One region of the Streptomyces sp. NPDC005262 genome, then DNA from elsewhere that is predicted to be linked to it. Evidence: riboswitches for the same ligand, from Rfam matches in the RefSeq annotation. Region 1 holds a riboswitch; the other holds the start of a gene.
What was found. Region 1 has a riboswitch for glycine ahead of gcvT (glycine cleavage system aminomethyltransferase GcvT). Riboswitches for the same ligand answer to the same signal wherever they lie in the genome.
Positions count from the first base shown of each region.

Region 2: linked by a shared signal. The riboswitch ahead of gcvP (aminomethyl-transferring glycine dehydrogenase) and the one ahead of gcvT (glycine cleavage system aminomethyltransferase GcvT) in region 1 are both predicted to bind glycine.

Region 1 is NZ_JBIAKK010000001.1:55,274-70,858, reverse strand. It holds gene ACFYP5_RS00305 (beta-propeller fold lactonase family protein) at 1-91, shown strand, start outside; gene ACFYP5_RS00300 (GNAT family N-acetyltransferase) at 142-783, opposite strand; gene ACFYP5_RS00295 (EF-hand domain-containing protein) at 924-1,139, shown strand; gene ACFYP5_RS00290 (terpene synthase family protein) at 1,460-2,470, opposite strand; gene ACFYP5_RS00285 (peptidase S1) at 2,895-3,776, opposite strand; gene ACFYP5_RS00280 (SpoIIE family protein phosphatase) at 4,131-6,530, opposite strand; gene ACFYP5_RS00275 (L-serine ammonia-lyase) at 6,834-8,216, opposite strand; gene glyA (serine hydroxymethyltransferase) at 8,374-9,633, opposite strand; gene gcvH (glycine cleavage system protein GcvH) at 9,654-10,031, opposite strand; gene gcvT (glycine cleavage system aminomethyltransferase GcvT) at 10,101-11,216, opposite strand; glycine riboswitch at 11,358-11,455, opposite strand; gene ACFYP5_RS00255 (AAA family ATPase) at 11,614-12,294, shown strand; gene ACFYP5_RS00250 (enhanced serine sensitivity protein SseB) at 12,375-13,145, shown strand; gene ACFYP5_RS00245 (enhanced serine sensitivity protein SseB C-terminal domain-containing protein) at 13,335-14,117, shown strand; gene ACFYP5_RS00240 (ABC transporter permease) at 14,621-15,585, shown strand, end outside.
Region 2 is NZ_JBIAKK010000013.1:211,995-227,579, forward strand. It holds gene ACFYP5_RS28210 (glutamate-cysteine ligase family protein) at 7-1,515, opposite strand; gene ACFYP5_RS28215 (hypothetical protein) at 1,997-2,590, shown strand; gene ACFYP5_RS28220 (DUF5999 family protein) at 2,911-3,117, shown strand; gene gcvP (aminomethyl-transferring glycine dehydrogenase) at 3,203-6,088, opposite strand; glycine riboswitch at 6,283-6,380, opposite strand; gene ACFYP5_RS28230 (PRC-barrel domain-containing protein) at 6,482-6,862, shown strand; gene ACFYP5_RS28235 (DNA polymerase IV) at 6,787-8,241, opposite strand; gene ACFYP5_RS28240 (MerR family transcriptional regulator) at 8,299-8,916, opposite strand; gene ACFYP5_RS28245 (bifunctional nuclease family protein) at 9,085-9,558, opposite strand; gene ACFYP5_RS28250 (MerR family transcriptional regulator) at 9,612-10,355, opposite strand; gene ACFYP5_RS28255 (FHA domain-containing protein) at 10,373-11,146, opposite strand; gene ACFYP5_RS28260 (DUF881 domain-containing protein) at 11,337-12,125, opposite strand; gene ACFYP5_RS28265 (small basic family protein) at 12,131-12,463, opposite strand; gene ACFYP5_RS28270 (DUF881 domain-containing protein) at 12,460-13,380, opposite strand; gene ACFYP5_RS28275 (sugar phosphate nucleotidyltransferase) at 13,479-15,585, opposite strand, start outside.

The DNA of each region.
Region 1 (15,585 bases):
CCGTATTCCGGTGGGCAGCGGACCTCACGGACTCGCCGTCTATCCGCAGCCGGGCCGCTACTCGCTGGGCCACACCGGAGTCTTCCGCTGATCGCCCCGGCCACCCCGGCGTCCTCCGGCCATCCGCCGAGGGCCCGCGGGTCAGCCCGCGATCAGCAGGGCCTCCGAGCCCACCGGCCGATAGCCCGCCGCCTGGAACGTCCGCACACTGCGGGCGTTTCCCGGCGACTGCTGCGCCCACACCACCGTGTCCGGCACCAACTGCCGGGCCGCTCGCGCCAGTCGCTCCCCGAGCCGTCGGCCGCGCGCCTCCTCGGCCACCTCGATCGCCGTCTCCCAGCGTCCGGCGACCCCACGGCCCAGAATCAGCACACCGCCGTCGGCGGCCCAGACCCGCACCTCGTCGCGGTACTTCATGGCCCGTGCAACCCGCGGATGTTCCGGGTCCTCGATCTCGCGGAGCCCGATGTCCGGGGCCCCCGGCAGCGCGCCCGCGACCGTCAGCAGATCGATGGTGTTCATGTGCCGTCCGGTACGGGCGAGCAGTGCGCCCAGGAAGTACGGGTTCATCGTCGCGGCGAGCGGATCACCGGGGGTGGCGGCCAGCGTGGCCCGCACCCATGCCGGATCCTCGTCGGTGAACACCACCGAGTGCGCGGTGAAGGCCAGCACCCCGGCGTCCCGTGCGTTCGGCTGCGCCACCACCGTCGTGCCCCCGTCCGGTGGGGGGAACCGTCCGTCGGCGGCAGCTGTCAGGGTCTGAGCCAGTGCGTCCTTCGTCAAGCGTCCCACTCCCCGGTCCCGGACCTCGCCCGCCGTCCGCGGACACCCCACCCATGATGGACGACCGGCCGCCGCGATCGGCGCCGGTCGCGCCCGTTAATCTGGCCCCCGTCAGTTAGGCATGATGAAGGGGCGGAACAGTGGCGGACATCGAGTCGGCACGCAAGGCTTTCGAGCGGTACGACCTGAACGGCGACGGGCTGATATCGGCCGCCGAGTACAAGAGCGTGATGGCTCAGCTGGGTGACCCGTACGTCACCGAGCCGGTGGCCCAGGCCGTCATCAACTCCCACGACGCGAACGGTGACGGTCTGCTCACCTTCGACGAGTTCTGGGCTGCCCAGAACAAGGGCTGATCGCCGGGAGGACCCCCGGCCGTGGTCGGCCGGGGGCCGCCGGACGCGTAGCTCCTCAGCACCGCTCAGCTCGCCGGACCGAACACGTCCGCCAGGTGGCCCACCTGCGGGACGGCTCAGGGACCTGTCCGTCCGCGGCGGCCGCACCTACCTCGGGCGGCCGGATCGGCCGGCGCCTGTCCCGCGTGCGCTGCCGCCGGAGGGCGCCGGTGACGGAACCGGCGCCCCTGGACGACCGCCTGGGCGAGGGCCTTCCTTCGGATGAGGCCGGATCGGACCGGTCCGGATCCGGCCTGGCCCGGTGCCCCGTTCCCGGCGGGTCAGGCGGCGAAGTTCCGGGACAGGGAGTGCTGTTCGTCGACCTCCATCAGGTCGGGGCGGGTGTACCGCTCCGCCCGTGCGTGGTAGTCGAAGTCCCCGCGGACGAGCCCCCGGTAGTCCTGGACGCAGCGCTCGAGGGCGGCGCGTGCCGGGCCGTCGATGCGTGCGGCCTCTATCTCCTCGACGATTTCCTTTTCCGCTCGCTGCACCCGGTCGGCGATCCTCGCCAGCCATGTCCCGGCCTCGTCGACGGCCTCCTGCAGCGTGCCGCTGCGATCCCGCTGAATGAGCCGGACGGTATTGTGCTCGTAACCGAGCACGGCCTCTTTCTCAAATGAACAGATGTCGTTGCAGAGGCCCGAGTGATCGGCCACCGCATTGCGCAGTGCGATGTACGCGGGAAGGGATCGGGCGGATTCCGGGAGATCTATTCCGGCAGTGATTTCGTGCAGGTCGAGGAACGGCTGCATGGCCACCGAGTCACGGCGGTGCTTCACGAAGTCGGCGGTGCTCGGCACATGGCCCGCGGCCCGGTCGACGGCCTCCGCGTAGTACGTCCACAGCCATCCGACGGTGTCCCGGCGGAACTGCCGGACCCAGCGCGGCGACCTCCCCTCGCAGGTCCGCATCATCAGACCGTCGAGAGCGTGCTCCATGGGGCCGTTCGGCGCACTGGTTCCGTCCAGTACGTCCACCAGTCGGGCGATGGCCTCCTCGCACAGGTGCGGGTCGCGGCCGGCCGGGCCGTCGTCGAACTCGTCGTCCACCAGGAAGGCCCAGAAGAGCCACTGGCAGAAGAGGTCGAGGTGCTCCTGCGAGGCGGCCGGGAATATCAGGGATATCCAGAGCTCCGGGCGTGTCCGGATCATCTTCTTCTGAGCCACCGGAGACAGGACGAGATCGTTTTCGGCCGCCCACTCCCAGGTGGCTTGTTTGGTTGCCTGAATACCTGGATTGCAGCCCGTGCTCTCGAACGGCATGTGGAATTCTGGAAGCGTGATTTTGCTCATGGTGCCCCTCGTCTGAACGTTGCGAACAGGGAATGGGAATGAGTCGCTTTCACGAATCAGTGCAGGCGCGCGGGCGATCGATTCCGGGAGAGCTCATCGCTGTCCTCTTTCCTCCGCCGGGGCCGGGGCTTCGGAGCCGGGCCGGTTGGCCACGGCGGCGGACCGCATACGGACAGCGATCGCGTCACCACTCGTCACATCCAGTGAACCCTGGGAGAGCGGTGGATGGAAGCATTTTGTGACCGAAACTGCTTGATCGCCACGAACGCCTGCTCACTTATGAGCAGTTGGTGAACTGGTGAGTCGAGCGACTCACCGGCCAAGGTGTCGGCTCCGGCCGGATCGCCCGGGAGCCGTCCCCGCCACGACAGGCAGGTGGAGTGCCCTCGTCCGGACAACCCCGAGCCCGGACGAGGGCCAGGGATCAGGACAGGGCGAGCTCGGTGACGTTGTCATCCTCGTGGACCCAGGCGGCGGTCAGGCTGCCGTCCTTCACGTATGCCCTGCCGTTGCCCTTGAGGACGCCGATGCGGTTCCCGGAGAGCGCGATCTGAATGACGTTGTCCGCCTCGTGGGCCCAGGCGGCGCTGAGACGGCCGTCCTTCACGTACGCCTTGCCGTTGTCCTTGAGGATGCCGATGCGGTCGCCGGAGAGCTCGAGCTGGATGACGTCGCTGCCCTCCCTCGCATACGTGGCCTTGAGGCTGCCGGCCTTCACATACGCCCTGCCGTCGCCCGTGAACACCCCGATCCGGTCGCCCGCCAGGTCGATGTCGACGATGTCGCCGCCCTCGTAGGCCCAGGCGGCGTGGAGGCCGCCGTCCTTCACGAACGCGTCGCCGTTGCCCTGGACGATGCCGATGCGGTCGCCGGACAGCTCCAGCTCCTTCACCTTGGCGGCTTCGTGGACCCAGGCGGCGGTCAGACTGCCGTCCTTCACGTAGGCGTCGCCGTTGTCCTTCAGGACGCCGATGCGGTTGCCGGAGAGCGCGATCTGCTTGACGTTCGAGGCTTCCTTGACCCAGCCGGCGTTGAGGCCGCCGTCCTTCACGTACGCGTCGCCGTTGCCCTTGAGGACACCGATGCGGTCGCCGGAGAGCGCGATCTGCTTGATGCTGGCGCTCTCCAGGGTCCAGATGGCACTGAGGCCGCCCTCCTTGACGTGCGCGTCGCCGTCGGACTGCACCGTTCCGATGCGGTTGCCGCCGTTGCCCGAGACCGTTCCGGGCGCCGCTGCGGCGGATCCGGCCCCGATGAGACCGGCGACGGTGAGCGCAGCGGCGACGGTGAGCATTCTGGATTTCATTGATGGTTCTCCATCGAGTCGGCCGGGGAACCACGGGACGGTCCCCGAAGTGGAATTCCTCGCAAGATCAACGACCGGCGCGGAAAGATGATGTGCACCGTCACCCGGTCAGAGGGCGTGCGCCGGGCGCACATGCCACGGGCAGCGGGATCCGCAGTGCCGCGTTCATCCGTATGCCGGGCATCCGGCGGATGCGGGCGGGGCGGCGGATGCTGACCGAGACGCCGACCGGGCAGAACGAGTCTCCGCACCGAAGCGCGGGAACGTCGCCGCCCGGTGCGCACCTGGCCCACCCGGTCGGGAGCCACGGTGTACTGGTCGTGCCGGTGCCCTGCCGGCGTCGGGGCCGACGGTTCAGGGCAAGGCCTGTTCCGCCCAGATGGTTTTTCCTCGGGCGGTGAAGCGGGTACCCCAGCGGCCGGCCAGTTGCGCGACGAGGTAGAGGCCGCGGCCACCTTCGTCGGCGAGATCCGCCTGGCGCAGGTGGGGGGCTGTGCTGCTGTCGTCGGTGACTTCGCAGATGAGGGTCCGGTCCCGTATCAGGCGTTGCCGGACGGGGCCGGTGGCGTAGCGGATGGCGTTGGTGACCAGCTCGCTCACCAACAGCTGGGTGGTGAAGTCGAGTTCGTGCAGTCCCCAGGTCGCCAACCGCCGGCTGGTGAGGCTGCGGGCGTTGGTGACGACGGACGGGTCGTTGGGGAGCGTCCAGGACGCGACCTGGTCGGCGGCGAGGGCGCGGGTACGGGCCAGGAGCAGGACGACGTCGTTGTCGTGCGTGGTGGGGCGCTGGGCACGGATGATGGCGTCGCAGGTTTCCTGGAGTGCGGGGAGCGGGTTGCCCAGGACGCGGCGCAGTCGGGTCAGGCCCTGTTCCGGATCGCTGTCGTGGGTTGTGATGAGGCTGTTGGTGAACAGGGCGAGGGTGCTGCCCTCGGCGATTTCCAGCTCGCTCGTCTGGAAGGGCGGGCGGCCGCTTCCCAGTGCCGGTCCGGCGGGAATGTCAGGTATGCCCACCAAGCCGTGGGGCGAAGCGATGACGGGGGCGGGGTGGCCGGCGCGTGCCAGCGTGCAGCGCCGGGAGATCGGGTCGTAGACCGCGTACACACAGGTGGCGCCGATCGCCTGTTCGCGCGTCGGGTGCGTGCGGGTCGAGGGTGCGCCGCGGCCGGCAGTGCCCGTCACCAGGTCGTCGAGGTCCGCGAGCAGTTCGTCGGGGGCCAGGTCCTGGGCGGCCAGGGTGTTGATGGCGGTGCGCAGTTGGCCCATGGCGGCGGCGGCATGCATGCCGTGTCCTGGCACGTGTCCGACGACGAGTGCCACGCGAGCCCCGGAGAGTGGGATCACGTCGTACCAGTCTCCTGCGGCGGCGGACACGTGGTGCAGGGCGACTTCGACGGCGTTCTGGGCAGGGAGGGCCTCCGGCAGCAGGCTGGAGCGCAGGATGAGGGCGGAGGTGCGTTCACGGGTGTACCGGCGCGCGTTGTCGATGCACAGGGCGGCCCTGGCGCCGAGATCCGCCGTGAGGGCGAGGATGTCCTCCTCGAACGGGTCCGGTGTCGCGGTCCGGTAGAAGCTGGCCAGACCGAGGACGACCCCGCGGGCGGTGAGCGGTACGACCATGAGCGAATGGGCCCCGGTCCGGTGGATCAGCTCGGCGCGCACGGTGTCGTGCATGGCCCACTCGCTGTCGATCTTCAGGTGCTGAACGAGGCGGGGTCGCAGATCGGTCAGGCAGTCCCGGAAGGACCGGGGATACGAATGGTTCACCTCTCCGACACGGTAGGCGACCGATGCCTGTTCCCCTTCGGTCGACTTGAATGCCGCCCGTCGCAGCATGGCGTGGGAGCTCACCGGACCGGGTCGTGGGGCCTTCCCCTGCAGTACTTCGTCGACGATGTCCACGGCGGCGATGTCGGCCAGGCTCGGCACCGCGACCTCGACCAGCTCCTCGCACGTCGTCCCCACGTCCAAGGTGGTACCGATGCGTGTGCTCGCGTCGAGCAGCAGGTCCAGGCCCGCGCGAGCCCGATGCCGCTCGGAGATGTCGGTCGATGCCGCCAGCAGGCCGAGGACGTCCCCGGCGCGGTCCTGGAGGCGGTAGAGCGAGACGGAGTAGATGTGCTCGTGATCGGGGTCGGTGGGTGGCCGCCCGACGTGCTCGACGTCGATCACGGGTCGACCCGTGTCCAGGACGTCCCGCAGCATCCGCTCCAGCGCATCGTCGACCAGACCCGGTGCCACCTCGCGAATCGGCCGGCCGATGACCTCGTCGCCCAGCAGACCGCGCACACCCGGCGCGGCTGAGTTGAACCGCATGAGCCGCAGTTCGGGATCAAGGACCTGCAGGCCGAGCGGGGACTGGGTCAGCACCGCGCGCAATATCGCGCTGTCGATACCCGGCCGGACGGAACTCCCGGCCGGGGTCAGAAGCACGGACCACCACACGGCACCGCCCTCACCCACCACGGGCCACACCTGGATGCCGACCGAGAGTCCCTGCCCGGACCGATGGCGGACGGCTGGCTCACCGGCGCACCTCCTCGCCTCGGAGGCCCCCGGCTCCCTGTGCTCGCCGGGCGCGGTCAGCAGGATCGGCACCCGGCGCCCCAGCACTTCCTCGGCCGCATAGCCGAGCAGTGCCTGTGCCTGCGAACTCCACTCGACCACGATCCCGTGGTCGTCCACCACCAGCCCCGCGCCCTGAGCGGCAAAGGACCCGTCCTGGCAACCGGCGGAGTCATGACGTGTGCTCATCCGTGCCAGTGCCTCCTTACGGACAACACCTCGGCGCACCCCCGGCCACGCCGGGTCCACCGTGCCCATCGCACCCCACCGGTGTCATCCGCCACCGCAGCGACGTGGGGTTCCTGGGGCCACCTACCCAATATGCCGTGGCGCTCGGCACGGCGCAGCGCAAGCGGCCCCCGGCGGCGGCCCGGGGACCCTTCAGGGGTCACCAAAGCTCTGTCCGGAGGGCTCCCCAGGGTGATCCGCCGTGCGGGCGGGGCAGCCCGTGACATGCTGGTGGATGAGAAGCCCCTGATCAGAGGCCCTTTCTCAGCACTCGATGATGTTCACTGCGAGCCCACCGCGCGCGGTCTCCTTGTACTTCACGCTCATGTCCGCACCGGTCTCCTTCATGGTCTTGATGACCTTGTCGAGCGAGACCTTGTGGGTGCCGTCGCCGCGCAGCGCCATCTTTGCCGCGGTGACGGCCTTGACCGCCGCCATGCCGTTGCGCTCGATGCACGGGATCTGGACGAGGCCGCCGACCGGGTCGCAGGTCAGGCCGAGGTTGTGTTCCATGCCGATCTCGGCGGCGTTCTCGACCTGCTCGGCTGAGCCGCCGAGGACCTCGGCGAGGGCGCCCGCGGCCATCGAGCAGGCGGAGCCGACCTCGCCCTGGCAGCCGACCTCGGCGCCGGAGATCGAGGCGTTCTCCTTGAACAGCATGCCGATGGCGCCCGCCGCGAGGAGGAAGCGGACGACGCTGTCCTCCTTCTCGGCCTGGGTGGCGCCGCCTGCCGCGAAGTTCATGTAGTAGTGCAGCACGGCCGGGATGATGCCCGCTGCGCCGTTGGTCGGGGCCGTGACGACGCGGCCGCCCGCGGCGTTCTCCTCGTTGACCGCCATCGCGTAGAGGGTGATCCACTCCATCGCGTGGGCCTGCGGGTCGCCCTCGGCGCGCAGCTGGCGCGCGGTGTTCGCGGCGCGGCGGCGGACCTTGAGGCCGCCGGGCAGGATCCCCTCGCGGGACATGCCGCGCGACACGCACGCCTGCATGACGCGCCAGATGTCGAGCAGACCGGAGCGGATCTCGTCCTCGGTGCGCCAGGCGCGCTCGTTCTCCAGCATCAGCGAGGAGATCGACAGCCCGGTGTCCCTCGCGAGCCGCAGCAGTTCGTCGCCGGTGCGGAAGGGGTGCTTGAGGACGGTGTCGTCGAGAACGATCCGGTCCTCGCCCACCGCGTCCTCGTCCACGACGAAGCCGCCGCCGACGGAGTAGTACGTCTTCTCGAGCAGCGGGGCGCCCTCGTGGTCGTACGCGAAGATCGTCATGCCGTTGGCGTGGTACGGCAGTGCCTTGCGGCGGTGCAGGACCAGCTGCTCGTCGGCGTCGAAGTCGATCTCGTGCATGCCGAGGAGGTTGAGCCGCCCGGAGGCACGGATCTCGGCCACCCGGTCGTCGGCGGACTCGACGTCGACGGTACGGGGGGAGCCGCCCTCCAGGCCGAGCAGGACGGCCTTGGGCGTGCCGTGGCCGTGTCCGGTGGCGCCGAGCGAGCCGAACAGCTCGGCGCGTATCGAGGCGGTGTGGGCGAGCAGGCCCTCGTTCTTCAGCCGGCGCGCGAACATACGGGCCGCGCGCATCGGGCCGACCGTATGGGAGCTGGACGGGCCGATGCCGATCGAGAACAGGTCGAAGACCGAGATGGCCACGAGTGACTCCTAAGGGGTTGGTAGACGTCGTTGTCTGCCGGGTGGTGCGGTACGGACCGGTCGGTCCGAAGAGCAGCGGGACAAGGGATGGGGCACCGCGCTCACTGTCCAGTGTGCGCGGTGCCCCGCCTCAAACGTACAGAACCGCTTTCCCGGACTACTTCAGGCCGGGGTACAGCGGGAACTTCTCGGCCAGCGCGGTGACGCGGGCCTTGAGGTCGTCCGCGTCGTACGAGGGCTTCAGGGCCGACGCGATGATCTCGGCGACCTCGGTGAAGTCCTCGGTCCGGAAGCCGCGGGTGGCCAGAGCCGGCGTACCGATCCGCAGACCGGAGGTGACCATCGGCGGCCGCGGGTCGTTCGGGATGGCGTTGCGGTTGACCGTGATGCCGAGCTCGTGGAGCCGGTCCTCGGCCTGCTGGCCGTCCAGTTCGGAGTTGCGCAGGTCCACGAGGACCAGGTGGACGTCGGTACCGCCGGAGAGGACGGAGACGCCCACCTCGGTGACGTCCGGCTGCACCAGACGGTCGGCGAGGATGCGGGCGCCGTCCAGGGTGCGCTGCTGGCGCTCCTTGAACTCCTCGGTCGCCGCGACCTTGAACGAGACCGCCTTGGCCGCGATCACGTGCTCCAGCGGACCACCCTGCTGACCGGGGAAGACGGCAGAGTTGATCTTCTTGGCGAGCTCCTGCGTCGACAGGATGACGCCACCGCGCGGACCGCCGAGGGTCTTGTGCGTGGTGGTCGTGACGACATGGGCGTGCGGCACCGGGTTGGGGTGCAGGCCCGCGGCCACCAGGCCCGCGAAGTGCGCCATATCGACCATCAGGTACGCGCCGACCTCGTCCGCGATGCGGCGGAAGGCGGCGAAGTCCAGCTGGCGGGGGTACGCGGACCAGCCGGCGACGATCAGCTTCGGCTTGGACTCCTTGGCCAGACGCTCGACCTCGGCCATGTCCACGACACCGGTGTCGTCCACGTGGTACGGGACCACGTTGTAGAGCTTGCCGGAGAAGTTGATCTTCATGCCGTGGGTCAGGTGACCGCCGTGGGCCAGGTTCAGACCCATGATCGTGTCGCCCGGCTTCAGCAGCGCGAACATCGCGGCGGCGTTGGCCTGCGCACCCGAGTGCGGCTGGACGTTCGCGGCCTCGGCGCCGAACAGCGCCTTGATCCGGTCGATGGCGATCTGCTCGACCACGTCGACGTGCTCGCAGCCGCCGTAGTAGCGGCGGCCCGGGTAGCCCTCGGCGTACTTGTTGGTGAGGACGGAGCCCTGGGCCTCCATGACCGCGACCGGAGCGAAGTTCTCCGAGGCGATCATTTCGAGAGTGGACTGCTGACGGTGGAGCTCGGCGTCGACGGCGGCGGCGACGTCCGGGTCCAGCTCGTGGAGGGAGGAGTTGAGAAGCGACATCAGGTGGTCCCTTGGGGTCTTTAGTTGCCGGAGAACTCGGAGTACTCGTCTGCGGAGAGCAGGTCCTTCGGCTCTTCCGTGATGCGTACCTTGAACAGCCAGCCGCCCTCGAAGGGAGCGGAGTTCACCAGCGCCGGGTCGTCCACGACGTCCTGGTTCGCGGCGGTGACCTCACCGGTCACCGGCGAGTACAGGTCGCTGACGGACTTGGTCGACTCCAGCTCACCGCAGGTCTCGCCCTCGGTCACCGTGTCACCGACCTCGGGGAGCTGGGCGTAGACGACGTCGCCGAGCGCGTTGGCCGCGAACTCGGTGATACCGATCGTGGCCACACCGTCCTCGACGGCCGACAGCCACTCGTGCTCCTTGCTGTAACGCAGCTGCTGGGGGTTGCTCATGACCTGAATTCTCCTGTACGCGGGGGAGTGCTGATGAACGGTGGTCTTACGGGCTGAGACGCGACTGCGTCACTTCTGCCGCTTGTAGAACGGCAGGGTCACGACCTCGTACGGCTCGTGGCTGCCGCGGATGTCCACTCCGACGCCCGCGGTCCCGGGCGCGGCGTGCGCGGCGTCCAGGTACGCGATGGCGATCGGCTTGCCGAGGGTCGGGGACGGGGCACCGGAGGTGACCTGGCCGATGATCTGCCCCTCGGCGACGACGGGGAAACCGGCGCGCGGCACCCGGCGGCCCTCGGCGATCAGGCCGACCAGCTTGCGCGGCGGGGCGCTCTCGGCACGCTCGGCGGCGGCCTCCAGTGCCTTGCGGCCGACGAAGTCGCCCTCCTTCTCGAACTTCACGACCCGGCCCAGACCGGCATCGAACGGCGTCAGCTCGGTGGTCAGCTCGTGCCCGTACAGCGGCATGCCCGCCTCCAGGCGCAGCGTGTCACGGCAGGACAGGCCGCACGGGATGAGGCCGTGCGGGGCGCCCGCCGCGGTGAGGGCCTGCCAGAGCTGCTCGGCGTGCTCGGGGGCCACGAACAGCTCGAAGCCGTCCTCGCCGGTGTAGCCGGTGCGGGCGATCAGCGCGGGCACGCCGGCGACGGTGCCGGGCAGGCCCGCGTAGTACTTCAGACCGTCCAGGTCGGCGTCGGTGACCGAGGCCAGGATGGCGGGGGACTCGGGGCCCTGGACGGCGATCAGCGCGTACGCGTCGCGGTCGTCGCGCACCACAGCGTCGAACCCGTCGGCGCGGGCGGTCAGGGCGTCCAGCACGATCTGGGCGTTCCCGGCGTTGGCGACGACCATGTACTCGGTCTCGCCGAGGCGGTAGACGATCAGGTCGTCCAGGATCCCGCCGTCCTCGGCGCAGATCATCGTGTAGCGGGCGCGGCCGACGGCGACGGTGCCGATGTTGCCGACCAGCGCGAAGTTCAGGAACGCCGCTGCCTGCGGGCCGGTGACGGTGATCTCGCCCATGTGCGACAGGTCGAAGAGGCCGGCCTTCGTACGCACCGCGTTGTGCTCGTCGCGCTCACTCGCGTACCGCAGCGGCATGTCCCAGCCCGCGAAGTCGGTCATGGTCGCGCCCAGCGAGCGGTGCAGGGCGTCGAGGGCGGTGAGACGGGGGGCGTTGCTCATAGGTCTGGCTCCCAGGGCATGACGACGAGGACGATCCCTCCCCATCTGTCATCGGAACCTGAGAGGTTCGCCGAGAGACCCTGACGGGTTCGGCTTGCACCTTGGGTGGAGCCGCCGCGGCGGCTCGCTTTTCAGATCTGCCTCATCCACGCGGTACGGGGCCTGAGAGATTCAAGGGAGGATCTTGCTCCTTCGGCGCCCGGCACGGTCAACGGCCGGAACTCTCCCGCGTGGATTCAAGCGGCCTTTATGCAGTTGGCCGGGTCATCATCGCACGCATTGCGGAAGAGTGGGGCGTCGGTACCGCGTGAGGGAAACGAACGGTGGGACGGTTGTCTCGCATTGCCTTTTCTTTACACTTCGAGGGCAGGCGTGGGTGACCGACAGGGGGAGGGCAATGACGTTGCAGCGGTACGCGACGACCGCGGGGGTCGCGCACGGCGCGATGACCGCGCAGCCGGGCACACCTGTCCGGGAAAGGCTCGGCACGCACGCACCCGTCGTGCGCGATCTGCGCGAGCGCGCCGGGCGCAGCCCGCGCGGCCTGCACTTCGCCGCGGGCGATGTGGTGGTGGTCTCCGGGCTGCCGGGCAGCGGCAAATCGACGCTCATCCGGCGAGCGGTGGCCGTACGGGCCATCGACTCCCAGGACACCCGGGACCGCTGGGCGCGGCGAGTGCCCCGCTTACTCCCGTACGCCCTCTACCGCCCGCTGGTCCGTGTCGCCCACTACTGGGGGCTCTGGCGGGCGCTGCGCTCCGGTGACCCGGTCGTGGTCCACGACTGCGGTACCCAGGCGTGGGTGCGGGGCTGGCTGGCCCGGGACGCGCGACGCCGCGGCCGTGTCCTTCACCTCGTCCTGCTGGACGTCACCCCTCAGGTGGCGAGGGAGGGCCAGCGCGAGCGAGGGCGCGGAGTCTCGGGTTACGCCTTCGCCCGGCACCGCAGGGCCGTCGGCAGGCTGCTGCGGGACACCGAGGCCGGCATCCTGCCGCCCGGCTGCTGCTCGGCGGTGCTGCTGGACCGGGAGGCGGCCGGGATGCTCGCCCGGATCACATTCACCGACCACAGCCTGTAGCACCACTGCCGCCCGTCAGCGCGGAAGGGCGCGCCAGAGTTACTGTTCTGCGGCAAGCCGTGGGGCGAGAAGGGGAAGCAGTGGACATTCCGGCACCGGTCCAGACCCATTTGCAGGGCGGATGGCCGGCCAATGAGCTCGAAGAGGTGCTCGGGGCCTCGCTCGGCAGCCCGGAAGCGGGCGGCCGGCTCGTCGAAGTGCTCGGCCGCAGTCATCTCTGGGTGCCCCTTCCCAACGGCGGCGGTCCCGACGCCCCGTCGCTCGATCTGCCCACGGTGGAGATCGAGGGTGCGGCGTACGTTCCCGTCTTCAGCTCCGAACAGCAGTTCCTGAGCTGCGTCGGCACCCATATGTCCTTCACCGTGGCGCCTGCCCGCGAATTCGCCCGCGGACTGCCCCCGCAGCTCGGCATCGCGGTGAATCCGGGTGGCGCCGTCGGCATGCCGCTGCCGCCGCCCGCCGTCGCCGAGCTCTGCCGCGCCGGACGCACCTCTCTGGACGGGCCGGCCAGCGGCGGCCGTGTCCGCCTGTACGAGCCGGACTGGCAGGAGGAGCCCGTCGACTTCCTCGCCGCCGCGGCCGGCGAATTCGAGGAGAGCGGTGTCGTGCGCACCGCCCGTCGCACGCTGGCCAGCATCGAGGGCGGCGACCCCGTCCTCTTCATAGGCGTCGAGTTCTCGACGTGGGACGGTGCCGGACGCAATGCCCCGATGGATGCCCTGGGCCGCGCGCTCGGCCGGGTCGAGGTGCCCTGGCCGGTCAACCTGGTCCTGCTGGACGTGGCGCAGGACCCGGTAGCCGACTGGATGCGGGCCAGGATCCGGCCGTTCTACCAGCGCGAGGGCCACTGAGCGGCCTGCCGCCCCCTTGCCGGAGCCCGGCGGCCGGTGCGCGACCCGTCGGCCTGTGACGTCAAGTCGGTGTCAGGGACGCCGCTTAAGCTGGTTTGATGATGGCTAGTGCCTCGGCCACCGTGCCGCACCCGTGTGCCCCGGGAGCGGCAGGCCGACACAGTGGATCGAAGAGGGGCGGGACCCAGGGTGAGTGCGTCAGGCACCGCGGCGGCCGGGCAGGTCGAGCACATGCTGCGTCAGGTGACGCCCGGGCGCTACGACGCGTACGAGGCGTTGCTGCGGGCCCTCGCCCAGGACCGGATCTGGATGCTGCTCTGGCACGGCCAGGCCGGATCGCCGGACGCCCAGTACGGGAACATGGAGATCGACGGGCTCGGCTACGCCCCCTGCGTGACCTCGGCCCAGGAACTCGCGGCCAGCGGATGGAACCGGGCCCATGAGGTGGTCACGGGCGTCGACATCGCCCGCGCCCTCTTTCCCGACCGCTGGGGCATCTGGCTCAACCCGCACGCCCCCGGTGGCGGCGTCGGCATTCCCTGGCTGGATCTGAGACGGATCGCCACCGGACTCGACCGGATGCCCGCGGGCCCCCTCCGGCTCACCGAGCCGGCCATCGAGATCCCGCAGTTCTACGCACTGCTGTCGCAGAACGCCCATCGCACCCCTGCGATCCGCTCGCTGCGCCGCGCCTGGGTGCAGCCCGCACTGGGTGTCCCCTATCTCGCCATCGGTCTCGATCTCTACGACACGAGTCAGTCCTCCGTCGACACGGTGCGCGCGATGATGCAGCAGTCGATCGGCGCGGTCCCGGACGGGCTCCCCGTCTCGACCGTCGCCATGTCCGACGAGTACGACCCGGTCGCGATGTGGCTGCGTGCCAACGCCCGCCCGTTCTACGACCGCGAGGCACACGCCCAGGCCGGTCCGCCGCCCGCCGCCGGTTCCGCCTACGGGTACCCCTTCGGGTAGATGAGCCGGAGGCGTCCGGGATTGTCCCGCCGCGCCCCCGACGGGCAGGCGCGCCCGGTGAGTTGACCCGGGCTGTGCGCCGATCCTGCCGAAATCGCTTGAGCTACCGGCAAATGACGTCACGGAAGCCCAAGTCCGGACAATTCCTGCCTACCGGAGCATCCGGCGCTTCCCATGGATCCTGGAGCAACTGGCCGGAAAACAGCGGTGGTTCGAAAGCCTGAATCCGCTCCCCGGGCAACGCTGTCCGGATTACGGAATCCTTCTGACCTCATCACGTTTGAGCAAACATTCCCCGTCAGGTCTGGCGGGTGATCGCAGGCGCGTTGAAGACTCCCCGGACAGAGGGATGTCGGTTCCGGTGCAGAGCGCTCCGGAACGGGACGCCGTTCCTCGGCACCACCTGAACCACCCGGCAACACGGCAGCAACGGACCGCACCGTCGACCCGGGCGGCCGCCAAGCATCGTCGGCAACCGTCGGCACGGGCAAGCACGAGGGACGATGACCGCACCCATAGAGACCACTGAATCGCAGGCCGGTTCTCAGCCCGAGTCTGTGCTGAAGGGCGTCAAGGCCTCACAGATCGAGGGTCGTTCGCTAGGACGGATCGCCTGGAACCGCTTCAAACGCGACAAGGTGGCAGTCGCCGGCGGCATCGTTGTCATCCTGCTGGTGCTGCTGGCCGTGCTCTCCAAGCCGATCCAGGCGATGTTCGGTCTCGACCCCAACGAGTTCCACCAGGACCTGATCGACCCGGCGCTGCTGTCGCCCAAGGGCGCCTGGGGCGGCATGAGCTGGGATCATCCCCTCGGTGTCGATCCGCAGTACGGACGCGACATCCTGTCCCGGATCATCGAGGGTTCCTGGGTGTCCCTCCTCGTCGCGGGCGGCGCGACTCTGGTCTCCGTGATCATCGGTGTGATCATGGGCGTCACCGCAGGCTTCTACGGAGGCTGGGCCGACAGCCTCATCAGCCGCACGATGGACGTCTTCCTCGCCTTCCCGCTGCTCCTCTTCGCGATCTCCATCTCGGCCTCGCTCCAGGACGGAGCGTTCGGACTGTCGGGGCTGCCGCTCAGGATCGCGGTGCTGATCTTCGTCATCGGCTTCTTCAGCTGGCCGTACATGGGCCGGATCGTCCGCGCCCAGACGCTCAGCCTGCGCGAGCGGGAGTTCGTGGAGGCGGCCCGAAGCCTGGGCGCCCGCGGCCCGTTCATCCTGATGCGGGAGCTGCTGCCCAACCTGGTCGCGCCGATCCTGGTCTACTCCACGCTGCTGATCCCGACGAACATCCTCTTCGAGGCGGGGCTCAGCTACCTGGGTGTCGGAATCGCTCCGCCGCAGGCCTCCTGGGGAGGCATGCTCTCCACGGCCGCCGAGATCTACCAGGCCGATCCGCAGTACATGATCGTGCCGGGTCTGGCGATCTTCATCACCGTTCTGGCGTTCAATCTGCTGGGTGACGG
Region 2 (15,585 bases), on a different contig from region 1:
GCCGGTCTACGGGTTGTCGGGCAAGCCGACCGGCCAGCTGTGCACGGGCTCGCCGCTGTGCATCAGCTCGGCGTACCGGCGCGTCGTCGCCCCGAGCGCCGCGTCCCGTGCGAGGCCGGCGTCCAGCCCCCGGTGGTAGGTGTCCGCCTGCCAGGACGCTCCGTTCACCCGCCGCTTGCAGCGCTCCTCGATGACCCCGAGGTAGTGGTCGCGGTCCGCGGGCTCGATGTTCCAGGCATCGAGCCCTGCCGCGGCGAGCGGCAGCAGTTCGTCCCGTACGAGCTTGACGGCCGGCAGCCGGGCCAGCCCGCCCGACCGGCCCGGCCGGGGCCAGATCAGCTCGGCGTCGATGCCCCGGCGGCAGGCGGTGTCGAAGTTCTCGGCCGCGGCGGCGAACGGCAGCCTGGTCCACACCGGGCGGGACTCCTCGGCGAGCGCCCGCACCAGGCCGTAGTAGAGCGCGGCGTTGGCCATCACATCGGTGACGGTGGGCCCCGCGGGCAGGACGCGGTTCTCGACACGGAGATGGGGTACGCCGTCGGCCAGCCCGTACACCGGCCGGTTCCAGCGGTAGACCGTACCGTTGTGCAGCACGAGCTCCTGGAGCGCAGGCACCCCGCCCTCGTCGAGGACCTGGAGCGGGTCCTCCTCGTCGCAGATCGGCAGCAGCGGCGGGAAGTAGCGCAGATTCTCCTCGAAGAGCTCGTACGCGGAACCGACCCACCGCTCGCCGAACCACGTGCGCGGGCGAACTCCCTGGTTCTGCAGCTCGGGCGGCCTGGTGTCGGTGGCCTGTTGGAAGAGCGGCGGGCGGGACTCCCGCCACAGCTCCCTGCCGAACAGGAAGGGCGAGTTGGCCCCCAGGGCGATCTGAACGGCGGCGACGGCCTGCGCCGCGTTCCACACGTCCGCGAACCGAGCCGGCGTCACCTGCAGATGCAGCTGGACCGAGGTACAGGCCGCTTCGGGCGTGATCGAGGTGGAGGTACAGACCAATCGCTCCACGCCTTCGATATCGAGCGCGAAATCCTCTCCGCGCGCCGCCACCATTTGATCGTTCAGCAACACGTAGCGGTCCCCGTCCGAGAGGTTCGCCGAGACCAGGTCCCGATGGTCGAGCGTCGGCAGTATTCCGATCATCATGATGCCGGCGTCGACCTCTCCTGCCTTCCGGTGGGCATATCCGAGGCCGGTCCTGAGCTCCTCGGCCAGTTGATCGAATACGCGTCCGTGCAGGCGGTGCGGGACTATGTTCACTTCCAAATTGAACATCCCGAGTTCGGTCTGGAAATCACGGCTCGCGATCCGCTCCAGCACCGCCGCATTCATCATCCTCGGCAGACCGTCCGCACCTGCCAGATTCAGCTCGATCTCCATGCCCATGAGGTTGCGCGGGCGGTCGAACCTCTGCTCCGCCAGGAGCCTCCCCAGCCCCTCCAGGCACAGGTGGAGCTTCCTCCGGTACCTGTGCCGATCGGACAGGTCAAAGGCGCCCGCCACGACCTTCTCCCCCATCGGAGCGTCCCTCCTCGAGTGGGCAGCCCGCGGCCCAGGCCGCTCGCGTCACGGTCGATAATGCCCAGGCAGGTGATCGATAACGCCCCCACGGACACCGCGGACCCACTAATCTGAGTGCGGCCGCCGGGGGCACATTCCGACGGCATGAAGCACTGCGCAGTTCCCACCGTGCGGTGGTGGTGAAATCGTCGACGTGTTTCGGCCGACCGCCGCCGGGAAAAAACACCAGGCAGCAGCTGCGCCACACCCACCGAATCAGCAGGTTCTCCGCATAATAAAGTCCGGATACCGCCTTGCCGGCAATACATGAGGCGGCTAGCGGAAACACCGTGTGAACACCTGTCGTATAAACTCCGCGGACGAGGCAGAGAGTTGACGCACCGGCCCAGTCACCGGCCTCCTCTGGCCCCGCACGCCGACAGCGCCGTCTGCACCCGCCCACGCATCACCGTGTCTCCGAAGTGAGAGGCGACCCACTATGCCGCTGCACGTACCTCCGGCTCCCGCGCCCGCCCTGCGCAGCGTCCTCGCGGCACTCGGTTCACCCACCGCAGTCCGCGAGGCCCGCACCCCGGCTCTCCGGTCCGTCCAGGGACCGCTGAGCCCCGAACTCCCGCTCCCCGTCCATGTGCTGGACCGGATCGGCCCGAGCGGGCTCGCACCACGCACCAGGCTGGCCGCGTGGCGCTTCCTGATCCGTAGTTCGGAGCGGGCCGTCGCCGCGGCGGACACCATGCTCACCCCGGACGGGTGGACCTTCTCGCACTTCTTCGAGGGTCCGTACATCACCTCGACCGAACTCGCCCTGCGCCAGGCGGAGCCACTGACACCGCACTATCAGCCACGCCTGCTCTCCATCCCAGAGCTCTACATGCTCACACTGTGGCTGCACGAGGACATCGAGGCCGCCGCGTCCGGCGGAGCCCTCGCTCCCACCGACCTTCTGGTACCGCTGGCTCCCGCCCCGCCCGGCATCGCGGCACACCGCCCGCACCGGGTCGCCGATCTGCTCCCCGTGATGACGCTGCGTATCACCCCTGGCCCCGGTCCCCTGCTCGGTTCACCGGCCTGACCACAGCCCGCCTCCGGCTCGCATTGCTGTGCCCCGTCGCCGTTTCCGGTGGCGGGGCACAGTACTGCTCGTACGCACTCCGAGGCCATCCGGACTAGTCCGGTCCGGCTACCCCGAACCACCCGAAGGGACAGTGCAGTTGTGTTGAACCGTCCGGCCGGGTGATGCGTCATGGGAGTAGGAGAAGTGCTGCCGCGAAATCCCTGCGGATTGACGCCCGTGGGGCAACACTGGGACCGGACCGATTGATACGGGGGGCGGCCATGAACACCTCATCAAGCCGCAGGACACTCACTACGACGCAGCGAAAGAACCCACCCATGTGCCAGCACCAGCCACCCTGCCCGACCGCCGACTCAGCCGACCGGGAGGCTGCCCGCCTGATGGCTCACCACCCGGAACAGGGCTGGAGCCTGCTGTGCAACGGAGTCCTGCTCTTCGAGGACACCGGTGAGCTGCTCCCGGACGGGCAGATCATCGCCCCGCACCGGCCACTGGGAACCGGCCAGGTGATGAAGGCCGCCTGACCGCGGCCCGTACGAACGGGGGCCGGCCCGGAGAAGATCTCCGCACCGGCCCCGACGCATGTCCGCGTCACACCCGACGGGTGAGTCAGTTGTCGTACTCGTCCAGCGGCGGGCAGGAGCAGACGAGGTTACGGTCACCGAACGCACCGTCGATCCGGCGCACCGGCGGCCAGTACTTGTCGGCGGCCGAGACCCCGGCCGGGAAGACGGCCTCCTCGCGGCTGTAGCCGTGCTTCCACTCCCCGCCGAGCATGGCGGCCGTGTGGGGGGCGTTGGCGAGCGGGTTGTCGTCCGTGCTCCACTCACCGGAGGCGACCTTCTCGACCTCGTGGCGAATGGCGATCATCGTGTCGCAGAACCGGTCGAGCTCGGCAAGGTCCTCGCTCTCCGTCGGCTCGATCATCAGCGTCCCGGCCACCGGGAAGGACATGGTCGGCGCGTGGAACCCGTAGTCGACCAGGCGCTTGGCGATGTCGTCGACACTGACACCGGTCGCCTTGGAGATCGGCCGCAGATCCACGATGCACTCGTGCGCGACGAGTCCGGCCGGGCCGGTGTACAGGATCGGGTAGTGCGGTTCCAGACGCTTGGCGATGTAGTTGGCGGCGAGTACGGCGACCTGCGTCGCGCGCTTCAGGCCCTCGCCGCCCATCAGACGTACGTAGGCCCACGAGATCGGCAGAATGCCGGCCGAGCCCCACGGAGCGGCCGAGATCGGTCCGACACCTGTCTCGGGGCCCGCGGCGGGCTGCAGCGGGTGGTTCGGGAGGTACGGCGCAAGGTGTGCGCGGACACCGACCGGGCCTACGCCCGGGCCGCCGCCGCCGTGCGGGATGCAGAAGGTCTTGTGCAGGTTCAGGTGCGAGACATCGCCGCCGAACCGGCCCGGCTTGGCGAGGCCGACGAGTGCGTTGAGGTTGGCGCCGTCGACGTACACCTGACCGCCAGCGTCGTGCACCTCGGCGCAGATGTCGGCGACGTGCTCCTCGAAGACGCCGTGCGTCGACGGGTACGTGATCATGAGCACGGCCAGCTCGTCGCGGTACTGCTGGATCTTGGCGCGGAGGTCCGCGACGTCGACCTCACCGTCGTCGGCGGTCTTCACCACGACGACCTTCATGCCCGCCATCACGGCGCTCGCGGCGTTGGTGCCGTGCGCGGAGGACGGGATGAGGCAGACGGTCCGCTGGTCGTCGCCGTTGGCCCGGTGGTACGCGCGCACGGCCAGCAGGCCCGCGAACTCGCCCTGCGAGCCCGCGTTCGGCTGAAGGGAGACCGCGTCGTATCCGGTGACCTCGGCGAGGCGCTCCTCCAGCTCACGGATGAGCGTGAGGAAACCCTCCGCCTGCTCGGCCGGCGCGAACGGGTGGAGCGCGCCGAATTCCGGCCAGGTGATCGACTCCATCTCGGCGGTCGCGTTCAGCTTCATGGTGCAGGAGCCGAGCGGAATCATGCCGCGGTCCAGCGCGTAGTCACGGTCGGCGAGCTTGCGCAGGTAGCGGAGCATCGCGGTCTCGGAGCGGTGCTGGTGGAAGACCGGGTGCTTGAGGAATGCATCGGTGCGCAGCAGGGACTCGGGCAGCGCGTCGGCGGCCGCACCGTCCAGCGCCTCGATGTCGCCGTCGGTGCCGAAGGCGGCCCACACGGCGGCGATCTGCGCACGGGTGGTGGTCTCGTCGCAGGCGAGGGAGACCAGGTCGGCGTCGACGAACCGCAGGTTGACACCGCGCTCACGGGCGTCGGCGACGACCTCGGCGGCCCTGCCCGGGACGCGCACGGTGAGCGTGTCGAAGTAGGCGTCGGTCTCGACGTCGATGGAGGCGGCCCGCAGGCCCTCGGCCAGGATCGCGGCGTAACGGTGCGTGCGCCGCGCGATCGTCCGCAGCCCGTCGGGGCCGTGGTAGACGGCGTACATCCCCGCCATGACGGCGAGCAGCACCTGTGCGGTACAGATGTTGCTGGTGGCCTTCTCACGGCGGATGTGCTGCTCACGGGTCTGCAGGGCGAGGCGGTACGCCTTGTTGCCGTCCGCGTCGACGGAGACACCGACGAGGCGTCCGGGCAGGCTGCGGGCGAACTTCTCGCGCACGGCCATGAAGCCCGCGTGCGGTCCGCCGAAGCCCATCGGCACGCCGAAGCGCTGCGTGGTGCCGACGGCGATGTCCGCGCCGAGGTCGCCGGGCGAGGTGAGGAGGGTCAGGGCCAGCAGGTCGGCGGCGACGGTGACGATGGCACCGAGCTCATGGGCCTGCTCGATGACGGGCTTGATGTCCCGGACGGCGCCGGAGGCACCCGGGTACTGGAGCAGCAGGCCGAACACACCGCGCTCGGCGATGTCGGCGGGGATGCCCTCGCCGAGGTCGGCGACGACCACCTCGACACCGGTCGGCTCGGCGCGGGTCTCTATCACGGCGATGGTCTGCGGCAGGGTGTCCGCGTCGACCAGGAAGACGCCGTTCTTGACCTTGCCGACGCGCCGTGCGAGTGCCATGGCCTCGGCGGCCGCTGTGCCCTCGTCGAGCAGCGAGGCGCCGGAGGTGGGCAGCCCGGTCAGCTCGGCGACCATCGTCTGGAAGTTCAGGAGGGCCTCGAGCCGGCCCTGCGAGATCTCCGGCTGGTACGGGGTGTAGGCCGTGTACCAGGCAGGGTTCTCCATGACGTTGCGAAGGATCACCGGCGGGGTGAAGGTGCCGTAGTAGCCGAGCCCGATCATCGGGGCGAGGACCTGGTTGCGGTCGGCGAGGGAGCGCAACTCGGCCAGGACCTCGGCCTCGGTGCGGGCCGTCGGCAGCTGCAGCGCCTCCGCGCTCTTGATGACGTCGGGCACCGCGGCCGCGGTCAGGTCGTCGAGCGAGCCGTAACCGACCTGGGCGAGCATCTTCGCCTGCGCCTCGGCATCGGGTCCGATGTGGCGCTGTTCGAAGGGGATGCCCTGCTCCAGCTGGGAGAGCGGAGTGCGACGGGGGGTCATGGTGGAGGCCTCCTGGTCTGTCACGACCTGCGAGGGGCACCGCGGCGCGGGTGCCCGGACGGCCTCCCCCTCTGTCATCTCAACCTGAGAGCTTCACCGGTCCGCCTTGCGGCGTACCGACTTTCACCGTCGGTGAGGTAGGGATCCGTCCCGGCGTCAGCCGCCACGAAACCCGCCCTGCTTTCCAGAGTGACCTCGTCCGTGCGGTACGGGGGCCTGAGAGATTCCGGGGAGGATTTGCTCCTTCGGCGCCTGCCGGATTTGCTCCGGAGGACTCTCCCGCACGGGGTCAGCGGCCATAGCCAGCCTACCAGCGGGCTTCGTCTCGGAAGTCTCGAGTGGCCGAAGCCCCGGATCTGCACTTTCGTAGTGCCTGTGGAGTAGCCGCGACCAATGGGAGGGACCGTGCAGACCGACATCGATCCGCGGAGCCTGATCGGCCGCAAGGCGTTCGACCGCAAGGGCACCAAGATAGGCACCATCGACGAGGTGTATCTCGACGACGCGACCGGCGTCCCCGAGTGGGCCGCCGTACGCACCGGACTGTTCAGCAGGGACGCCTTCGTCCCGCTGGAGCCCAGCGAATTCGTCGACGATTCGCTCCGCATCCCGTTCGACCGCGCACTGATCAAGGACGCACCCGACTTCGGCGTGGGCCGCCATCTCTCGCCGGAACAGGAGCTTCAGCTCTACCGGCACTACGGTCTGGACTCGCCGCCCGAGGAGCCTGGACCGGACCGCGACTTCGGCAGGCTGGCCGGCCAGGACGAGTAGTCCACGGGATCGCGCACCAGTGGCAACGGATCCGCGGGCGACAGCTCCGGATCGTCGATACGGAACGTGCGCACCCGGCCGGGCGGCGACTCCGGTTCCTCGAACCGCACTGTCACGCGGCCCACCCCGCTGCCCTGCACCCATCCGTGACCGTAGGTGTCATGGCGTACGTCGTGCCCGGCGGGCCAGCGCCGGGCCGCGAGCTGCTCGGGGGTCTCCTGCTCCGGTGCACCGGCCGCCGACACGTCCCCGTGCTCGCCGGGGCCCGGGTCCTCGGTGGCCGGGTCGGCGGGCGCGGCCCGCTCACCGGCCGCCTGCGCGAAGAGATCCTCCTGGGTGTAGTCGGCGAGCCCCGTGACGCCCACACCGAGGAGCCGTACGCCTCCGGTGGTGTCCACGGCCTCCAGGAGCCGCGCGGCCGCCTCTCTGACCACCGCGGGGTCGTCCGTGGGCCCCCGCAGCGTCTCGGACCGCGTGAGCGTCGAGAAGTCGTACCTGCGGACCTTCAGCACCACGGTCCGTCCCGACCGCTCCGCGGCCCGCAGCCGCTGCACACACCGGTCGGCCAGCCGGTCGACCTCCGTCCTGACCCGGACCCGGTCGTGCAGGTCCATGTCGAAGGTGTCCTCGACCGAGACCGACTTCGCGTCGCGCTCCGCCACGACGGGGCGGTTGTCGTACCCGAGGGCCATGCGGTGCAGTGAGACGCCGTGGGCCTTGCCGAGCAGCCGTACGAGCTCCGCCTCCCCGGCCTCGGCCAGGTCGTCGACCGTGGTCATCCCGGCGCGTCGCAGATGGTCCCCGGTGGCCGGTCCGACGCCGGGCAGGATCCGCACGGACATCGGCGCGAGCAGCTCGCGCTCGGTGCCCGGCTCGATGAGCAGCAGCCCGTTCGGCTTGGCCTCCTCCGAGGCGATCTTGGCCAGCATCTTCGAGCCCGCCAGGCCCACCGAGCCGGTGAGGCCGGTGACGGCTCTGATGGCGTCCCGCAGCTGCTCACCGACGGCCCGTGCCGAGGCCGAGTCGTCTGCCACCCCGCCGGCCTCCAGATCGACAAAGGCCTCGTCCAGGCTGAGCGGCTCCACCAGCGGTGAGAGCCGCCCGAGCAGCTCCATCACCTGGTCGCTGACCGTCCGGTACAGCAGGAAGCGTGGCACCAGGTACGCGGCGTTGGGTGCCAGACGCCGGGCCTGGGCCGTCGGCATCGCCGAGTGCACCCCGAACCGCCGGGCCTCGTACGACGCGGTGGCGACGACCCCGCGCGGCCCCAGCCCGCCCACCACGACCGGCTTGCCACGCAGGCTGGGCTTCGCCGCCTGCTCCGCAGAGGCGTAGAAGGCATCCATGTCGAGATGGAGGATGGTGGGCGCGGCTCTCACATCAATCGATGCTGCCCTACGGCACTGACAATCGCCGCACCCCTGATCCGCACGCGGTCAGACAGCGCGGTTGCGCCGCCGGGCAAGCTCGTCGGTGGGGTTGTTGCCGACCAACGTCTCACCGGTGTCCACCCGCTCGCCGTGCAGCTGCGACAGTGCGACGTCGACGTCCCGCCACACCACGCCGACGGCGATGCCGAAGACCCCCTGGCCCCCCTGGAGCAGATCCACGACCTCGTCGGGCGAGGAGCACTCGTAGACCGTCGCACCGTCGCTCATGAGCGTCATCCGCTCCAGATCCTGGAACCCCCGGGCGCGCAGATGCTGGACCGTGGTGCGGATGTTCTGCAGCGCCACACCGGTGTCCAGGAAGCGCTTCACGATCTTCAGCAGGACGACGTCCCTGAAGCTGTAGAGGCGCTGCGTGCCCGATCCGTAGGCGGGGCGCACGCTCGGCTCGACGAGCCCTGTCCGCGCCCAGTAGTCGAGCTGCCGATAGGTGATCCCGGCCGCCGCGCACGCCGTCGGCCCTCGATATCCGATGTCGCCGGCCGCTGCCGTACCGTCCCCTGCCATCGCCGCCGGTTGGACCGGTTGCCTGATGGTGTGGCCGGCTGTACTTCCGTGCTGCAGATACGGCCCACCCGCTGCCGTACCGTCGCCGCTGTTTCTCACGCCGACCTCCGTCCTTGACCTGCCATCTCGAAGGTAGGCAGTCACTCGGGGTGCGTCAACGATCGCCACACTCGGCACGCCGGGTGATAATCACCCTGAGGGTGGTTTCCCGTGTCCCATTCCCGGGAATGGCTTGCCGGATGCGGTGACGGAACCTCCGCAGGACGGTCACTGGCTGTTGGTACCGAAGTCCTCCGGTGAGATCTGGTCGAGGAACTCCCGGAACTTCTCGACCTCGTCCTCCTGCTCGTCCGGGATGGCGATACCCGCGTCGTCGAGCACCCCGTCACTGCCGTAGATCGGCGTGCCGGTGCGCAGCGCGAGCGCTATGGCGTCGGACGGACGCGCGCTCACCTCCACCCCGCCGGCGAAGACCAGCTCCGCGTAGAAGACCCCTTCCCGGAGGTCCGTGATGCGGACCTCGGTGAGCTCCTGGCCGAGGGCCTCGAGCACATCCTTGAAGAGATCATGGGTCAGCGGCCTGGCCGGAGCCATGCCCTGCTGGGCGAAGGCGATCGCGGTCGCCTCACCAGGACCGATCCAAATGGGGAGGTACCGGTCGCCTCCCACTTCACGCAGGAGCACGATCGGTTGGTTGGAGGGCATTTCCACCCGGACACCCACAACGTCGAGCTCGTTCACACAGCAACCCTAGGACGTGCTCGGCAGGTTTGGGTAGTCGGGCTCCCCCGTGATCAGTGGAGTCGGATCCGCAGAGCGGTCTGCACGAAGGCCGAATGAAGCCGTACGGACAGCTCCGCGAGCTCCTTCACCGTGGCCTCCGCATGGGCTCTGGTCTGCGGATTCCGGTGCCGGCGCAAGGGAGCGACCACCTGCTCGATCAGCCCGGCCTCACGCTCCGCAGCCCCTCGCATGGCCCGCAGATGACGCGGTTCGAGACCGAATCGACCCAGATCCGCCACAAGTTTGGCCACGGTCACCGTCTCGGCGTCGTAGCCGCCTTCCGCCGTCGGAGCGACAAGGCCGTACGACTCCCACTCCTCGAGCTCGCTCTCGGTGACCTCGGCCGCTGCCAGCAGCTCCGCGCGGCCGATCCGCGCCGCGGTCGCCCGCCCGGACTCGGCGTCGCCGGAACCGTCGGTCAGGTCCCGCTGCCCGCCCGCGGACGGCAGGGACGCCTGTTCACCGCGGGCGAGGGCGTCCAGGTGCTCCCGGATGACCTTCAGCGGGAGATAGTGGTCCCGCTGCATCCGGAGCACCTGTGCCAGCCGCTCGACGTCGTCGGGCCGGAACTTCCGGTATCCGGAAGGCGTCCGCTGCGGCTCGACGAGACCCTCGGCCTCCAGAAAACGAATCTTGGAGATGGTGACTTCGGGAAATTCGTCCCGCAGCTGCAGGAGCACCGCGCCGATACTCATCGCACGGTCGGCGGCGGTGGCGGTGCCGTGACCGGCACCGCCCGTCGGTGTTCTCAGCATGGACCTTCCCTGACGGGTCAGATGCCCCGCTGGCTCGCGTAGAAGACCAGCCGGTACTTCCCGATCTGCACTTCGTCGCCGTTGGACAGCGCGACGGAGTCGATGCGCTCACGATTGACGTACGTGCCGTTGAGACTGCCGACGTCCTCGACCGTGAAGCTGCCGTCGGGGTTCCGGCGGAACTCCACATGGCGGCGCGAGACCGTCACGTCGTCGAGGAAGATGTCGCTCTGCGGGTGGCGGCCGGCCGTGGTCAGCTCGCTGTCCAGCAGGAAGCGGCTGCCGGAGTTCGGACCGCGACGCACCACCAGGAGCGCCGAGCCGAGCGGCAGGGCGTCGACGGCGGCCTGTGCCTCGGGAGAGAGGGACGGCACGGACGTCTGCCCCGTGGCTTCCGCCTCGTACGCCTCGAGACCGGAGATGGAAATGGTCGAGGTCGTCTCCGAGGGGCGCTCGGACGGAGCACCACCCCTCAGCGGCGCACCACAGTTGGAGCAGAAACGACTGGCCTCGGCGTTGCGATGACCGCACCTCGTACAGACCGGCATGGACGCGAACCCTCCACCCGTACTTGAGGTCGATGGATCTCCGAAACCTATGCGGCCCGCACCGGCAGGGTCAACAGACGACGCGCCGGAACCACCCGAAATGTCGCCGCCCGCACCCGCCACCTCGTCGCGGAAGAGCGGGCGTTCCGTGCCCTGCTCATCGGCCTGGCCATGGCGCGGTGCGCGATGGCGGGCAGCTTCATCGCGTGCGCTCTTGCCGAACAACTTCCCAAACAACTTCACGGGCGATTCCCCTTGACCGAAATAGACCCGCCCGTGGGGCAGGACGAACCCTGAATGAACACACCTGCCGACCCGGACATCTTCACAACGTCCGTAGTCACTCGACAGTTTCCACCACGCGTCACCATTACGATGCGGCGACCCCCCGCAACCTCGTGCCTGTGTCCTTCGCCCCCCGTACCCGCCGGCGTCACTGGGAGGACGACCGAGCGTAGTCAGGCCGCTTCGCCGGTCGCAAGGCATCCACCACGATGTCGTCAGCCTGTGCCACATGCACGGTGGCCTGCTCCTTCTCCAGCGTCTGTACGACGCCGCCTGGGATGTTCAGCGCCGGCTCCAGGTCCTGCGGCTTGCCGATGACGTCGAAGACGTACGGCGCGGAGATGTGCCGGTCGTCGACCTTGATGTCACCGCCGTCACCGGAGAAGTACGTATTGGCAACCACCCTCACCCCGTTGACCTCGATCGCCTCGGCGCCGGCCGCACGCAGCTCCTGCAGTGCGTCGAGCAGCATGTCCGGCTCCACCGCGCCGCCCGGGTCGTTGACCGTCAGCGTGATCCCGGGCCCGTGCGCCGCCACGGTGCCCGCGAGGATACCGAGTTGCCGCTCCTTTTCCACTGTCTGCTTACGCGCTTCCTCAGCCTGGTCCGAACTGTTCTCGAGCTCTGTCCGCTGATCGTCCAGACGCTGCTTCTCGTCTTCAAGGCGCTGCGTACGGTCGTCCAGTTCATCGAGGATGCGGACCAGGTCCTCCTGGCGAGCGCCGCGCAGTGCGCTGTTGTCGCTGTTCGACCGCACCTGGATCGCCAGCCCCAGGCCGAGGACGAACAGCAGCAGCGCCACGATGAGTTGAGCCCGGGTCACCCGGGGCGGCCACACGGCGGCGATGAGCCGCCGGCGCCCGGTGAGCTCCTCGGGGGCGCCGGCCGGCGGCTCGCCGGTGCGCTCGGTGTCACGGGGAAATTCTTCGTCGCTCATCGGCTTCAGGCCCGGAAGACGTGCCGGCGGATAGCCGCGGCGTTGGAGAAGATCCGGATGCCGAGCACGACCACCACACCGGTGGAGAGCTGGGCCCCCACACCCAGCTTGTCGCCCAGGAACACGATCAGGGCTGCCACGACGACGTTCGAGAGGAACGACACCACGAAGACCTTGTCGACGAAGATGCCGTCGAGCATGGCCCGCAGGCCGCCGAAGACCGCGTCCAGCGCAGCCACGACAGCGATCGGAAGATAGGGCTCGACCACCGCCGGCACCTCGGGCCGGACCAACAGTCCGACCACGACTCCCACGACGAGGCCCAGTACGGCGATCACGATGTGCCCTTCCCTGTGTCTGCCGCACCACTGCCGGTGTCTGCGGCCTTCGGCTCTGCTGTTCGTACGATCAGGCTCGGAGCGGCCGGAAGGCGCACCTGCTCCTGGACGGAGATGCTGGTCCTGATGGAGAACGTGTCCTTCAGCGCCTGCAGATACTGCCCGTCGGCACTGTCCTGGAACGCGGTACTGAGCCGCTTCCCGTCCCCCACCGCAAGCACCGTGTACGGCGGTACGAGCGGTCTGTTGTCGACCAGTATGGCGTCGCCCGCGGCACGGATGGCCGACAGGGCTGTCAGCCGCTGCCCGTTGATGGCGATCGCTTCCGCCCCGGACTGCCACAGACCGTTGACGACCCGCTGCAGGTCCCGGTCGCGCACCCGCCCCGTATCGGCGAAACCGCTGGTCTCCCGCGGTCCACCACCACCCTGGTCGGTGTCCTTCGCGTCGTCGACGACGAGCTTCACACCGGGCCCCTGCACCGCGGTCGCCCCGGAGAGCAGCGCCACCAGCTCGCCCTGGTCCCCACCATGCTTTTCCAACGCTTTACGTTGACGCTCGCTCACGTCGCCCCGCAACTTGTCCACCTGGGACTCGAGACTGTCCGCCGCCGATGTCTCTCCATCGATACGGTCGATGAGCTCCTCGCGTTCCTTGGCAAGGACTGGCGCCGAGACGCGCGCCTCCGCGGCGCCGAGGGTGACCACCAGAGCAGCGAGCACAAGACCCGCCGCAAGGCCCAGCTTCGCCTTCAGCGTGCGGGGCATGCCCGCGCTCCCGTCGGCCTTGCGGCGCGCGGTGGCCTCCGCGTAACCGTCGTCCAGGCTGTGGTCCATCACATTGGTCAGCAGCGACATGGACGCGTCAGGGCGCGCGGGGGGTGAGGCCGTACTCCGATCGGGGGGCTGCTGCGACATGCCGCACATCGTCGCACGTCGCAACAGCTGCCGCCGAATGGCCCCACCGTTGCGTCGGGAGCCGCGGCACACCGCTTCCCGACGCACCCAGCGAAACGTCAGTGACCTGCGCTGTCCACGACCGTCGACCATTCGTCGAGCAGTGCCTGCGCCGATGCGTCGTCGGGGCCCTCCGCCCACAAATGGGTGACGGCCTCGGCCGGGTCCGGAAGCACCATCACCCAACGACCGTCCGCCTCGACGACGCGCACACCGTCGGTGGTGTCGACGTCCCGGTCGCCGGCGGCCTCCACCACACGACGCATGACCAGCCCCTTGACGGCCCACGGCGTGGCCAGATCACGGTGCAGGACATGCGCGCGGGGGATGCGGGCGTCGATCTGGCTGAGCGTGAGCTGTGTCCTCGCGACGAGCCCGATGAGCCGTACGAAGGCGGCCGAGCCGTCGAAGACGCTGCTGAATTCGGGAACGATGAAGCCGCCGCGCCCGTCTCCACCGAAGATGGTGCCTTCCTGCCGTCCCACACGCGTCAGATCGTCGGGCGACGTCGTCGTCCACTCCACCTGTGTGCCGTGGTAGGCGGCCACCTGTTCGGCAACTCGCGTCGTCGTCACCGGCAGCGCCACGCGCCCGCTGCGCCGCTCGGCGGCCACCAGGTCGAGCAACACCAGCAGCGCCCGGTCGTCCTCCACGATCCGGCCGCGCTCATCGACCAGGGAGAGCCGCTCGCCGACGGGGTCGAAACGCACACCGAACGCGGCCCGCGCCGAGGACACGATCTCCCCGAGCCGCACCAGACCGGCCCGCCGGGTGTCGGCGGACTCGGTGGGCCGTGATTCGTCGAGACCGGGGTTGATCGTCAGCGCGTCCACGCCGAGCCGCCCGAGCAGACTGGGCAGCACGAGCCCGGCGCTGCCGTTGGACGCGTCCACGACGACCTTGAGCCCTGCGGCGGCGATCCCGGTGGTGTCGACGTTGCGCAGCAGCGATCCCGTGTACGAGTCGAAGACGCTGGACGGGAAGTGCAGATCGCCGATCTCTCCCGGGAAGGCCCGCCGGTACTCCTGGCGTGCGTAGACCCTGTCCAGCTTGCGCTGGCGCGCCTGGGACAGGTCCGCTCCCCGCTCGTCGAAGAACATGATGTCCACCGAGTCGGGCACTCCGGGCGAGGTACGGATCATGATCCCACCGGCGCTGCCCCTGGCGGTCTGCTGACGCGCGACCGGCAGGGGTACGTTCTCCAGGTCCCGTACGTCGATGGCGCTGGCCTGCAACGCCGAGATGACCGCTCGCTTCAGCGCACGTGCGCCTCGGGAGTGGTCGCGGGCGGTGGTGACGGTCGAACCCTTTTTGAGGGTGGTGGCGTACGCACCGGCCAGCCGCACAGCGAGTTCGGGCGTGATTTCCACGTTCAGAATTCCCGAGACACCGCGGGTGCCGAAGAGATGAGCCTGCCCGCGGGACTCCCAGATCACCGACGTATTGACAAAGGCGCCGGCCTCGATGGTCTTGAAGGGGTAGACCCGGACATTGCCCTGAATGATCGATTCCTCACCGACCAGGCACTCGTCCCCGATGACCGCGCCGTCCTCGATGCGGGCCGCCCGCATGATGTCGGTGTTCTTGCCGACCACGCATCCGCGCAGATTGCAGTGCTGGCCGATGTAGACGTTGTCGTGAATCACTGCCCGGTGCAGGAAGGCACCCGTCTTGACGACGACGTTCGAACCGACGACCGTGTGCTCACGAAGCTCGGCCCCGGCCTCGATCTTTGCGTAGTCCCCGATGTACACGGGACCGCGCAGAACCGCGTCAGGATGCACCTCGGCGCCTTCCGCGACCCATACACCGGGCGAGATCTCGAAACCGTCGATCTCGACGTCGACCTTGCGTTCAAGAACGTCGGCCTGGGCCTTCACATAGCTCTCGTGCGTGCCCACGTCCTCCCAGTACCCCTCGGCGACATAGCCGTAGATCGGCTTGCCCTCCTTCATGAGCTGAGGGAAGACGTCACCGGACCAGTCCACCGAGACATCGGCCTCGACATAGTCGAAGACCTCGGGCTCCATCACGTAGATGCCCGTGTTGACGGTGTCCGAGAAGACCTGACCCCAGGTGGGCTTCTCCAGGAAACGCTCGACCTGGCCGCCCTCGTCGACAATGGTGATTCCGAATTCCAGAGGATTGGGAACCCGGGTCAGGCAC